DNA from 2 places in the Peribacillus sp. 05N428 genome. Region 1 is predicted to be linked to the other one. Evidence: riboswitches for the same ligand, from Rfam matches in the RefSeq annotation. Region 1 holds a riboswitch; the other holds the start of a gene.

Region 1 (7,156 bases):
TTCACAAGAAAAGGTGCGGGAAATGGTGGATAGTTTGAACACCTTCCTGAATCCAACACATACGGCCGTTCGTTTTGAATATCATGAGAAGCTGAATGAGTATTATGTCAAGGTAGTGGATGACGTGACGGATGAGACGATCAGGGAAATTCCCCCGAAGAAGTTATTGGATTTCTATGCGGCAATGACGGAGTTTGTCGGCATAATGGTGGATGAAAAAATATAAGCGGGTGATCAATTTTGGTACGAATCAGTGGTTTAGCAAGCGGGATGGACATTGATGAATTAGTTAAGAGCATGATGCAGGCAGAACGGGTGCCGTTGGATAAACTGACACAGAAAAAGCAGTATTCCGAGTGGCAGCGGGATGATTACCGTTCGATGAATACAGCTTTATCAGAATTGGATACGCTCATTCGTGATGGTATTGGAAAGCAGTCTTCCTTCATTAAAAAGAAGGTGACGGTATCGAATCCAGATGCTGTATCAGTGAAAAATGTGAATTCTACCAGTGATTTTTCCGGGAATATAAAAGTGAATGGACTTGCCAAGGCGGCAACCATGACAAGTACGGAAAAATCAGCTGTTACCGACCCCAAAAAGAAACTATCGGAATTGGGTATCACGACTCCCAAAGATATTACGATACTGGCCATCAATAAGGATGGCGGTTTTGATACGGAAGTAAAAGATGGAGCAACAGTGGAAAAACCGTATACACTTACCCTTAATGCGGACGATACGTTAGAAAGTGTCATAAATAAAATTAATGCTAACTCGGGAGTGACTCTATTTTTAGATGAGACGTCCCAGAAATTTTCCATCACTGCTAAAAATACCGGTGATGCAAAAGATCGGCCTGAAATTGAGTTAGGGGGTACTGGAGATTTCTTCAATGTGCTAAAAATGAGCAGTAACAATGAAGGGGCTGGCGGCTCAAAAGGGGAAAATGCGTCCATTGTTTATAATGGACTGGAAATTTCCCGGCCTTCGAATACGTTTCAGATTAATGGAGCGGAAATAACGGTAAAGCAAAAAACGACGGATACAGTCACATTCTCATCAACAGCTGATGTCGATGCTATCCTGGACACGATCACTCAGTTTGTGAATAAATACAATGAAGTCATTAAAAAGGTTCAAGATAAAACGGGTGAAGCGAAATATCGCTCCTTTACCCCGCTTACCTCTGAGCAAAAAAAGGCAATGACAGAGGATGAAGTGAAGCTATGGGCAGAAAAAGCGAAGAGCGGAACGTTAAAAAGCGATTCGACCTTAAAAAGTCTCCTGACCACAATGAGGTCATCCCTATACACTTCGGTGGATGGAATCACTGGAAAAAACAATCTCAGCAGTTTGGGAATCACCACCACCAAGAATTATTTGGAAGGCGGTAAATTAACGATTGATGAGGACAAGCTCCGGGCAGCCATTAGTGAGGATCCGAATGCGATCTATGATATGTTCATGGCCAATGGTGCGGAAAAGAGCGACAAAGGACTCGCACGCCGGTTAAGGGATGATATAGAATCATCCATGAAGGCGATTACTGAAAAAGCCGGGAAGGCCGGATATGTTAATAACAATTTTACAATCGGAAAATTGGTTGATGGGCTGGATAAGAAGATTTCAACATTTGAGGCAAAGCTAACGAAATTGGAATCGCGCTATTACGGCCAGTTCACGGCGATGGAAAAAGCGATTCAAAAGGCAAATAGCCAAAGTGCATCGTTAGCTTCTTATTTTAGTTAAGGTAGTCGGAAAGGAAGTTCAATATGGCAATAAATAATCCTTATCAATCGTATCAGCAAAATTCAGTCAACACAGCATCACCGGGAGAGCTTACATTAATGCTTTATAATGGCTGTTTGAAGTTCATCATGCTTGGGAGGAAAGCCATTGAAGCAGGAAATATCGAGGTGAAGAATACGAACATCGTCAAGGCGCAAAATATTATCCGTGAATTGATGGTGACGCTGAATATGGATGCGGATGTATCCAAAGATATGATGAGTCTGTATGATTTCATGAACCGGCGTCTGATCGAAGCGAATCTGAAAAATGACGTTTCTGCTTTGGAAGAAGTGGAAGGACTTGTTACGGAGTTCCGGAATACGTGGAAGGAAGTAATCCAGATCAACCGGAAAAAACAATTCACCCAAAGCGGTCAAGTGTAATGGTGATTAGAGCCTTTCATGATTTGACTGCTGAATTACTTGCCGTACTGGAAGATCGCACGATTACAGAGCGTGATGTTAAAATAGAAAGGGTTACAAAGCTGATTGATCAGCGGGATGGACTCCTTTCCCAAATCAAACCTCCTTTTACTGCTGAAGAGCAGCAGCTGGGACGTGGAGTTCTGTTGCTCAACCAACAGGTCGATCACTTGCTGAAGCTCCAAAAGCAGGAGATACAGCGAGATATCCAGGAAATAAATAAGAAGAAAAAATCTTCCAATAAATACACGAATCCGTATGAAAGTCTATCAGTGGATGGCGTGTTCTATGATAAAAGAAATTGATTTCCTTACCTTTTGGAGTCCAAACGGTTTTTATGTTAAATATTTTTAAATTTTCTGTAAATAAAATAGGCTTAATTTTTTCTTTCTATCATAGCATTTGATATAATGAAGTTAGGGCAGACATCAACCCTTTCCAAACCTTCCGACAATTGTTTCATTATTTCGACATATTTCATGATGTGTTTCTAAAAGGAACCGGAGGGGTATTGTAGAATCTAACTGTATAGTCTTAATTTAAGGAGGACTCACTTTATGAATTACAACGTACGCGGTGAAAACATTGAGGTAACTCCAGCAATTCGAGAATACGTCGAAAAGAAAATTGGCAAGTTAGAACGATATTTTAACAATACACCAGATGCAAATGTGTTAGTCAATTTAAAAGTGAACAATAATACATCAAAGGTCGAAGTGACGATTCCCATGCAGAATTTGGTTCTTCGGGCTGAAGAGGAAAATGCGGATATGTATGCTGCCATTGACTTGATCAATGATAAGCTTGAACGCCAAATTCGTAAACATAAAACGAAGGTCAATCGCAAGTTCCGAAACAATCTATCGACTACACCCGATGCATTCGCCTTCAATACGGAAGCTGACGAAGTGGTGGATGAATTCGAAGACGATAATGATATTGAAGTGGTCCGCAATAAACGCTTTGATTTAAAGCCAATGGACAGTGAAGAAGCGATTTTACAAATGAATATGCTTGGTCACAGTTTCTTCGTTTACACGAATGCGGATACTAATACAACAAACGTAGTGTACCGCCGAAAAGATGGACGCTATGGATTGATTGAACCTAGTTAATTATTATTCTAAGATCAAAAGCACAGCCCAGCCTCTGGGTTGTGCTTTTTTGCATGTTGATAGAATCCGTTTGAAACGTAAAAAATGATTGCTTTTTTTGTTCTCTAAAACACACGAAAGTTCACTTAATAGAGCACTATTTGTTCTTTATTAAGATAAATAGTTAATTTTACCTATTCAAATACCCCTATCTTTTGCACTATACTCGAATTGTTAGTTCTTTAAAAAGAACAATAAGTTATTTATAGAAAACGATTTGATCAAGGTGCAGAGGGGGTTGGATTATTTGTATCGAAAGAATTGCCATACATGCCATAGGGCTTCTTTTAGCAGTGCGGAATATGGAAAGTGGCTTTGCCCGACCTGCGGTGAGGATTTAACTGCGCAAAAAGCCCACGATGCACATACAATCGAGAGAATCAATACACCCCAACGAAATTTTAAGCAGAGTAATATTTACTATTATACAAAAAAACGAAATTGAATTAGTCTATGAAAAATTACCTGAACTTCGAATTTTCTTAATATTGTAATATTTTGTCGGATAAAAGTTTTTGCATTTATGTGGATTACCGACATAAAATAGCAATATATGGAGTACGTATCCGTTATAATATGATTATAGGTAATGTATTTGGTAATAAATACCACGACAAAGGCAAACTCCTTGAAAAATGAGGGCGCAAAGGCACAGGTCTAAGGTCCTTGTGACTATGATGGCTGGTCTGCCTGAAATACAAGAGTATTTTAGGAGGTAGAAGAGGTGGCTAATGTGGAAATGGATCAAGAATGGGTGAAATTGATTTCTGAAGCAAGAAGCTTGGGTTTCAAAAAGGAGGAAATCATTGCTTTTTTTAAACGGGAAAGCCTTGAGGCAACATTTGAGGAGAACGATGGAAAATAGGTTCCGAACAAATTCGAGAACATCCCTATAAACAGTGGTTCGATTCATAGCTGTTTATAGGGTTTATTCTTCCTTGAGATTCTAGCTTATTCAAACTGTATTCTTCAGGATTATGTAAGTAAACTAGTGCACTACCACTCTACTCTTCTTTATCTTTTCTCCATTTATTAAACTCGATGAATTCCCTGAATTGTTGTTTTGAGACACCCGAATTCATGGCTTCCTCAACGATTTTCATCCAGTCATTGTCCAAGGTTTCCTTATTTGGTGCATCGTAAAGCAGGGCATCAACAGGGATGTTAAGTACGGAGGAGATTTTTTCAAGAAATTGAATAGAAGGATTCGTTTGTAAGTTCCGCTCGAGCGAACTTAAATAAGACTTTGCAACACCCGCTTTATCGGCAAGTTCAGTCATCGACATTTTCTTTTCTTCTCGCAGTTTTTTTACACGTTCACCAATCATCAATACCACCTCGAAACATGTTCTATTTATCTTCCGCTAATAAGTTTCGGCAGCCCACCTTATCATTCAAAACATGACGCCTGTAAGGTTGGATTACCTTGACATGCTATCTCTAGAGAGGACACAGCATCTAGTGATGGAAGGTTATGGATAATTCACATTTGCTTATGGAATAGTGGGGAGTTTGCAACATATTTTTTATACTTCCTCCTATTTTAACAGTTTTACTCCTCATTTATCCATTGTTTTTCGCAAGAATTGCATTCAGGTCTATACCAGGGAAGTGACATGAAGTTGTACCTCTATGACAGAAGTGGTAAAATTAAGCGTGCATTAGTAATAATAGAAGGTGTGTTTCTTCTTACTTATATGAATTTTGTCATTGAACGATCATTACCATAATAGAGGAGCGTTATTGAATGCTTAATATATTAAATAAAGTTTTTGATCCGAATAAGCGAGAAATCAAACGTTTAGAAAAAATCGCCGATCAGGTCGAAGCGCTGGCTGATGAGACTGCTGCGCTATCGGATGAACAGTTGCGTTCCAAAACGGATGAGTTTAAAGAGCGTTATCAAAATGGGGAAACCGTTGATGATTTGCTTGTAGAGGCTTTTGCGGTTGCGCGTGAAGGGGCAAAGCGTGCTCTCGGCTTATATCCTTACCGTGTTCAGATCATGGGTGGGGCATCCCTTCATGATGGAAATATCTCCGAGATGAAAACAGGGGAAGGTAAAACCTTAACATCCACGATGCCGGTTTATTTAAACGCGCTTACCGGTAAAGGTGTACATGTCGTTACTGTCAATGAATACTTGGCACACCGTGATGCCACCGAAATGGGTGTATTGTATGATTTCCTCGGTTTGACCGTCGGGTTGAATTTGAACAGTCATTCTAAAGAAGAAAAGCAGGCAGCGTATAATGCTGACATTACGTACAGTACGAATAATGAGTTAGGTTTTGATTATCTTCGTGACAATATGGTGTTATATAAAGAACAAATGGTACAGCGTCCGCTGCACTTCGCTGTCATCGATGAGGTCGATTCGATTTTGATTGATGAGGCGAGAACGCCATTGATCATTTCCGGTTCGGCACAGAAATCGGCTCAGCTTTATATCCAGGCCAATGCGTTTGTAAGAACCTTAAAGAAAGATACGGACTACACATATGATGAGAAGACAAAAGGTGTTCAGCTGACGGAAGATGGGATGAATCGAGCTGAAAAAGCGTTTAATATCGATAATTTATTCGATATTAGTCACGTTACTTTGAATCATCATATCAATCAGGCTTTAAAGGCTCATGTTTCCATGCATTTGGATGTGGATTATGTCGTCCAGGAAGGCGAGATAGTCATCGTTGACCAATTCACTGGCCGTTTGATGAAAGGCCGCCGTTACAGTGAAGGTCTTCACCAGGCGATCGAAGCGAAAGAAGGACTTGAAATCCAAAATGAAAGTATGACTCTTGCGACGATTACATTCCAGAACTATTTCAGGATGTATGAAAAACTTTCAGGTATGACCGGTACAGCCAAAACGGAAGAAGAGGAATTCCGCAATATTTATAATATGAATGTCATTGCGATCCCGACAAACAGGAATATCATCAGGGATGACAGGGCAGATCTTATATATGCGACAACTGATGGGAAATTCAAGGCTGTTGTGGAAGACATCGCCGAACGTTATACAAAGGGTCAACCTGTGCTTGTCGGAACGGTTGCCATCGAAACATCTGAGGTCATATCTGCCTATTTATCCAAAAAAGGAATCCCTCACGATGTTTTGAATGCCAAGAACCATGAGCGTGAAGCGGAAATCATTGCGAATGCAGGTAATCAAGGCTCAGTAACGATCGCTACGAACATGGCAGGGCGCGGTACGGATATCAAGCTTGGTGAAGGTGTCAAGGAGCTCGGGGGCCTTGCTGTCATCGGCACGGAACGTCATGAAAGCAGGCGTATAGATAACCAGCTGCGTGGCCGGTCCGGCCGTCAGGGAGATCCAGGGGTCACTCAATTCTATTTATCAATGGAAGATGAATTGATGCGCCGCTTCGGTTCGGATAACATGAAAAACATGATGGCACGCCTAGGTATGGATGATTCCCAGCCAATTCAAAGTAAAATGGTGACAAGGGCCGTTGAATCCGCACAGAAACGGGTCGAAGGCAATAACTTCGATTCACGTAAGCAATTACTGCAGTATGATGATGTTCTCCGTCAACAACGGGAAATTATCTATAAACAGCGTTTCGATGTCATGGAAAGTGAAAACTTACGTGAAATCGTCGAAACGATGATCACGGCATCCATCCAGCGAAATGTTGTCGCGTTTGCACCAATGGGCGATGAGGAAGGCTGGAATTTACAAGGCCTTGTCGATTACCTGAATGGTAACCTATTCAATGAAGGTTCAATCACTGTGGCTGATTTGGAAGGGAAAAACGA
Region 2 (7,156 bases), on a different contig from region 1:
AAGCAGTACCTCATCTTCAACATTTCCAAAGATGGGAGTGACTTTTGCCTGGACATTTCCGATAGATCCGGTGGAGAGGTTATCATATATAGCCACTTCATAATTATTACGAATTAATGTATCAACAATATGAGAGCCAATAAATCCAAAGCCCCCAGTTACTAGTACTTTATTCATTTTTCATTCCCCCTTTTTTTGATTATCTAGCTCCATTACCAGTAAAGATTATGGTCAATGTTCGGAACAAAATTTTGACTTCCATAGCAACTGAGCGGTGTTGAATATAATATAGGTCGTAATGCAGCTTTTCTTTTGGTGATAAATCATACCCCCCATTTACTTGTGCCCATCCGGTAATTCCAGGTTTCACATATAAACGGTTTTTAAAGCCAGGCAAAAACTTTTCAAATTCTTTATAGAAATATTCCCTTTCAGGTCTTGGCCCGATGAGCGACATATCTCCTTTTAAAACATTAATAAGCTGAGGGATTTCATCAATCCGTGTTTTTCGTATAAAGGCTCCTATTCTAGTCACCCTGGAATCATTTGCACTTGCCCACTTAGGCCCATTTTTTTCGGCATCGATGCCCATGGAACGCAGTTTAATCATATTGAAAGGCTTCCCATCCAGGCCTAGTCTTTGCTGATAAAAAAAAGGGGAGCCAGTTGAATCAATAGGGATAAGAATGCAGAATAAAAGTAAAATAGGTGCTGTAAGTATCAGCATAAAAAATGAGATGATTAAATCCATAGTGCGCTTTATATTAAAATTAGATGATGTCGATAGTGGTTTTGTCAGGTTTGCTTCCTGCCTATCGACTCTGACTTTCGAATCCACTGGTTATCCTCCCTGAATTAAGAAATGATCATTGATCCTGAAATTTCAAGATTTGCCCTATCGAATTGCATTTTCACACCGGCAATTTTCTCTAACTTGTCTCTGCCTTCTTGTATCGCTAATATTATGCCATCACAATATTTAGCAACGATATTTGCATCAGGTTTATTTAAACTGTCTGATGTATGAAATAAAATGATGTCAAAATCCTTCTTCCACTCTTCAATCAGAGTTGGAAGGGTTTCTAATGTTAATAAAGTTGCGGGCTCATAAATGGCTTCGCTTGTAGGTATACAAAATAGATGACCCTTTATATGTATAGCATGTTCGTTAATATTGGGCTTCTCGTTTAAAAGCAAGTTGGTCAAACCGAATGAATTATCGATATTAAACACTTGATGCAGCGAAGGCTGGCGCAGATTAGCATCCACTACAAGGACTCGTTTACGCTGCTCAGAAAAGGCAAGTGCTAAGTACGCTGATGCATTTGCAATATTCTGTGATTGTGAAAGAGATGTAATCATTAATATTGAATCGTCTTTATGAAGGTTGGACTCGATATTGTTACATATCGAATAAAATTGCTCTTTATTGATTTCATTTAGGTAAAAGGATTGTTTCCTTGTGAATTTAATACTCACTATATTCACCCCGTTTTGTGGAAGGTAAGGTTTTATATGTTGTTTTACGTTTTCTGTTTATTCTTTTGGTATTCAAATCCAGCCTCCCTAATAATGGAATTCCAAGAAGTTCAAGTTCCCTATCGGAGTAGGTTGAATCATCAAAGTGCTCTCTAAGAAGTGCTAAGCCTATTCCAGCAAAAAAGCCTATTACGATTGAAATGGCTATGATGAATTTCGGCTTTGGGAAAAGCAGTTCTGCTTGTCCCATTTCATTATCATTTAGAATACTAATCTGTTTAACGTTTGTAATGTCTTTAAAATTAGATATCGAATGCCTCGCGACAGTTTGGGCGATGTCCTTAGCGGATTCAGGATTTGAATCCTTGACGGTAATCGTGATGATTTGTGAATTATCTCGATTAGTAATGGAAACTTGCTTTAGTAAGTCATAGCTAGAAGTCTTAAGATTCAATTCCTCTTTAACTCCTAACATGATCTGCGGACTTTTAATGATGTCCATATACGAAAGGGCAAGCTGTCTGTTCTCTTGAACCTTGTTTATCGAGGCTTCCTTTTCATCCATGCTTAATGATCCTGCCAGAACTTGAGTGGAATACTGATAGGTTGGCTTCATAAGGTACATGGACGAAAAAATAATAAAACCAGTAATACAAAGGGTAGATAGAATAATGATAAATATTCGCTTTTTTAAGATTCGTATAAAATCTTTAATTTTTACTTTTTCATTCATCGATTTCACCACTTTTTTAGAGATAGTAGAATATGTTCACAACTTGCAAAGAATTTTTATAGAATAGTAAGTAATTATCCTATTTTGCGTTTTAAAGCTAAGTGATCTTTGGATATTCCTTTTTCTTGTTTGTTTCTTGTGAAATACGTTCCGAGCCTCATGCATGGTTTTTCCACAAGTAAATAGGAAGCTGTAGACAGTAAAAAAGAAAAGAAAAAGGAAAAGATCAATATTAAAACGGTAGGCAGCTTGTTATAGAAAAGGTACATCAATGAGAATAAGGATATAAGATGGTACAAATACAAGCTATATGAAATTTTCCCAAGAAGAGTTAGCATTCTAGACCTCAAAATCTTTGAAATTTTCTGGGAAGACACGCTCATGAAAATAAAAATGCAAACACCGCACGAGACAACATAATCCCTAAAAATATAATTGTTTAAAAAATCCACTTCGCCAATGATGCCTTCGTACATAAAACAGGTAATTGCCCCCAACAACAATGCAATTTTTACAGGTTTTTTCTTTTTCAAGGAATAGGAAAAAAGTTCGTGTCGATATTTCGCTATTATTGCTCCCATCAAAAAAAGGGTACTGTAGTGGAAACTTAGAAGAATGCTGGTTATATCGCCACCAGAACCAAACAAAAACAAAAAAATAGTCGACGAAAAAATTAAAACAAAAAGCCATAATAAAGAGTCTTTAAGCTTTTTTCGTATAAATAAAAAAATCAGTAAAGGAAATATAATTGAAATTCTCATTTCGTGTACAAGAGACCATATAACATTGTTATAGGCGTCTGTATTGTATTGCCCTATAAACAAAAGATGTTCTATTAATAAGGAAGGAGTATCTGGGCCTGTCCAAGATTTATTAAACCAGTCTGTGATAAAGGGCAAATCAATTTGGCTTAAAAGCATTTTAGCCAATATAGCCATGCTTATTGCTACTAAATATGGTAAATAAATTCGAAACACTCGTTTTATTAAGTATGTAGAATAGTGGAATTTAGCACTATTAACTGATAAATACAAAACAAAACCACTCAATACAAAGAATAGAATGACAGACTCATTTCCACTGCTGAAAAAAAGGCGTAGAGGAGTTTCCTTGAATAAATAAATTATGTAGGAGCTGCTTGAACCATACTGATAATTAGCATATGAAGGGTATACCATCAAATAATGCCCAATTAACACAATGAGAGCGGCTAAACCCCTTAATGAGTCGAATTCCTCATATCTAGTCATATCCTCCTCCATATGAACCGTTTTTTTTATAATATAGCACTTGTTCTTAATAAAGTATAGTTAGTTCTTTAAAACAGACAATAAAAGACAGAAAAATACAAAATTAACCATCATATCCTAATTTTTAGGCTCAATTATGAAATGTTTAATGGGCGAATAAAAACTTTTGTCAATTAATAAAAAGGAGCATAGTTGAAAGTCGGAACACAAATGCCTTAATAATTTCAAGACTTTGGCCAATGGATAAATCCTGTTCCCACTACCATAAATTTAATGTAAGATATGGAAGTTTGGGGATTAGTTAGCAAGTTGTGGATTAGACATACAGGTGATGTTTATTATTCCTGTAAGAGGGAAATAAACTACTAAATATGCAAATAGAATAAACAAAGAAACCAATTGACATAATAATGTAAAGATGGTAATTTCAATTTAACTATTCGTTATAAAGAACACTTTGTTTGTTATGTTAAATTATAACCTGTTAATTCTATCAAAGAATATAAAGTAAAGTAACAAAAAATGTAAAATAATAGATGTTACTATTTAATATATACCTGTCATTTTTAAAAGAAAAAGCTCAATTAATAATTTATAGAAGAAAGGATGATCTTTAATGCCTTTATACCAAATGAGAGAAATATGGACACCTTTAAAATTAGTTGGAGTTAAGTTTTTTAAAACAGAAGAAGGAAGTATTTTTATGAAAGTTTTTAATAAACGTCGAAGAAAGTTAACGTAATGCTTTGTTTTAATTCAGCTTGTTGTGATTGATAAAAATCCCCATATATCTAGTTGTTATTTGAAGAATATTGTAGAATGATGGCGGAAATTAACGAAAAGTATTTTAATTAATGGACAGGATTTTAAGTATAATTAACATGAATATAGTATTTAATACTTAGTGAAAAAATTCATGGGCTATTACGATTTCTTAAAAAGAAAGAATGAAAAAATTAACTCCATGAACCAAAATAGGAAGATCATAATGTGAAATATTCTTGAGAAAGGCAAACCTATTGAAAAGTAGGGACGCAAAATTACAGGTCTAAGGCTACATGCTAAGACGGCTGTGTTACCACAAGCTGGGTGGGGTTTATCATGGAAGCTAACAATGAATGGGAAGAATGGGTTTATTTAATGTTAGAGGCTAAAAATCTAGGATTATCTATTGAAGATGTGCGGGAGTTCATCAAGGGAAAATGAACTGAAAAAAGCAAATCAGGGATAAAAATTACGTTAGGGAAGGCTGTTATACAGTCTTCTTTTTTGTTTTCATTAACTTAAAAGGTATCCAGAATAAAGAACATGGCGATGATAATAAAAATGCAACCTTATTGAGGGGGATTTTTATTATGGATGTACCTATTGCCTTTTTGAAGGGATTAATGTGGGGGACTGTATTTAGTGTACCGTTATGGTTGGCATTTTGCGGTTGGATAAAGATAATCATGAATTTTATAAATTAAGTGCTTAAGATTTAAATTATTAAAAAATAATACCTACGCAGGATTTAAGAAATATAGCCTATAAAAAATAGTTAATAATACCTAAAAGTCTTTGGTTATGTGCCGATACTATACTATAGGTTTCAAGCAAAGGGACTTCGCAAAAGGCGATGTCAGATAGCTGCCATCAAAGTAAAAGGAGATTATTTGATGACAAAAAACAAATTCATTACGTTCGAGGAAGTTTATGAAAAGAAACAGAGAAGCAAGAAAATTTTTATTGGGACTTATATTACCATTACGTTAGTTTTGATTTCATTAATGACTTATTTTATGGGACAAGTATAATATGGGGTGTCGAAGGGGCTGAGGAATCAGCCTTTTTTTTTTGATTTATATATTGACTAGGTACTAAATATTAAGGAAATGTTAATATTCAGTCATTTTTCTGTTAGTAAACTAGTTTCCGCTTGTCAATCCATACTATTATATGTAATTATCAAATAAAGGAGCTATATTCCTTTTTTTGATAAAAAGATTAGGAAAACAGTATAAAATGGTGGCTCAATTATATATTGGAGTGGAAATTTCGCATGGATTTTTTTGATATTTTAAAAGACACTTTTGCCAAGGGTGAGTCTGGACAAGATGTTACTGTAAATGAACTTGTGGAAGAGATTAAGGAGAAATTAAGCGGGATCATTGAACAACCTGATAGTATATGATCCGTAGAAACATATTCAACATTTTGCTCGTTTCATGGGCGATGGTCATCTTCTTTTCTTTTATCGGTGGAGGAGGCGTCAATGAATCTAAGAAATCCTTTTTGATACATATACTTAAGAAGCATGTCTAACAACATGCTTCTTTTTTATCGTTTTCCCATATATATATATAAATGAATGATAACCTGTGAGGGTGATGAGGGTGAGGAGACTCAGTAAGATTCCAATAGGAGTATGGACGGCTATTCTCGTGGTTTTAGCTGTAGGAGCCTGTATCATTTTTCTTTTTCCCAGCGGATCAAAAAGCGTGGTTGAAGATTTCTATGAGTATGAAAGTGAAGCGGAGTTCGGGAAGTCCTGGGAATTGTCAAGTTCTGAAATGAAGCAGCGGTTTCCGAATCGGGCAGATTATGTGCAATATCGGGAGCATGTATTTTTACCATATGGCTGTGCAGATATTTCAGTATGATAATGTAGGTCGATATATAAGAAAGTGAAAAACTAGTGTCTGGATTAGGTTGGGAGGCAGCATAAATCGGCCTATGAAATACCAGAGCTACACAGGTCTTCAAATCTCGCTATAGGGTGTTTATTTTGGAACAAAATTGCTATGTCGTAAAGGAAAAAGGCGAATGGTGTTTGTATGGGTTACCAGTTTGAATAGGTTCCTCTCCTTTTTCAGGCTCAAGTTCGTTTTATTGAAAAGGGAGAGGCGCTGCTCTCATGTATTTGCGAAAAGATCTACTTCTCATGAAACATATTTCATTCTTGAACGGTCACTGATGGCTTTCAGAATAAACATTTTGTCCTGTTTGCTTAGCATAGCCCAGCTGCCTGCTTTGATTTTCATTTAAATCCACTCCTTTTGTTTAGGATCATTTATTATAGTTGATGAATGATGGTTGATGGAATTCCGGGTCCAAAGAATAATAGTGTCAAGTGATGAAAGGGGCAAGGGGAAGATGGAATTGTCAGCTCATATTAGATTATACCGTCTTTTCATGCCTAATAAACAACAAAAATTCCAACAAATCTCTACATTTGGTGTTCGTTTTTTGTCAGAATATTGGACGTGGAAAATGAAAAAGCTGTCAGGATGCGGGTCCGGACAGCTCTTTCATTTTTTCTTATTTGATGGATAATTGTTCTTTTAATTCGGATTGAACCTTTTCTTTTTCTTCATCCGACACGATATAATAGTAGATTCCGTCGATTTTCGTTCCGTTTCCATTTATGGACGATTGGGTAATGCTTTTACTTGCATCCCTGTAGTTCTTTTGGATGTCCATCATGTCATTAAACGTCAAATTCGTCTGGATATTATTACCGAGTGCATCGAAGACTTCATCGTATTTCGTCAGGGAGGATAGGCTTGCACCTTCTTTGATGACTGCTTCGATGATGGCACGTTGTCTGGATTGACGGCCGAAATCACCACTAGGATCATCATGTCTCATTCTTGAATAGGCAAGTGCTTCTTTCCCGGTAAGGGTATGCGTACCTTTTGCAAAATGAATGCCA

The links. A riboswitch is a leader RNA that binds a small molecule or an ion and turns the genes downstream of it on or off. The one in region 1 is predicted to bind cyclic di-GMP.
Region 2: another riboswitch for cyclic di-GMP. It lies ahead of AC1DIV_RS16370 (anti-repressor SinI family protein); the one in region 1 lies ahead of sinI (DNA-binding anti-repressor SinI).

Annotation. Positions count from the first base shown of each region.
Region 1 is NZ_JBFTMS010000002.1:309,136-316,291, forward strand. Features, by position in the region: gene flaG (flagellar protein FlaG) at 1-226, shown strand, start outside; gene AC1DIV_RS03150 (flagellar hook-associated protein 2) at 241-1,752, shown strand; gene fliS (flagellar export chaperone FliS) at 1,776-2,177, shown strand; gene fliT (flagellar protein FliT) at 2,177-2,521, shown strand; gene hpf (ribosome hibernation-promoting factor, HPF/YfiA family) at 2,774-3,331, shown strand; cyclic di-GMP riboswitch class I at 3,979-4,064, shown strand; gene sinI (DNA-binding anti-repressor SinI) at 4,095-4,235, shown strand; gene AC1DIV_RS03175 (helix-turn-helix domain-containing protein) at 4,375-4,698, opposite strand; gene secA (preprotein translocase subunit SecA) at 5,118-7,156, shown strand, end outside.
Region 2 is NZ_JBFTMS010000017.1:10,638-17,793, reverse strand. Features, by position in the region: gene AC1DIV_RS16395 (NAD-dependent epimerase/dehydratase family protein) at 1-177, opposite strand, end outside; gene AC1DIV_RS16390 (sugar transferase) at 200-751, opposite strand; gene AC1DIV_RS16385 (CpsD/CapB family tyrosine-protein kinase) at 856-1,479, opposite strand; gene AC1DIV_RS16380 (YveK family protein) at 1,469-2,212, opposite strand; gene AC1DIV_RS16375 (acyltransferase family protein) at 2,287-3,462, opposite strand; cyclic di-GMP riboswitch class I at 4,462-4,545, shown strand; gene AC1DIV_RS16370 (anti-repressor SinI family protein) at 4,564-4,668, shown strand; gene AC1DIV_RS16365 (hypothetical protein) at 5,121-5,258, shown strand; gene AC1DIV_RS16360 (YwzD family small protein) at 5,504-5,635, shown strand; gene AC1DIV_RS16355 (hypothetical protein) at 5,838-6,104, shown strand; gene tagU (polyisoprenyl-teichoic acid--peptidoglycan teichoic acid transferase TagU) at 6,763-7,156, opposite strand, start outside.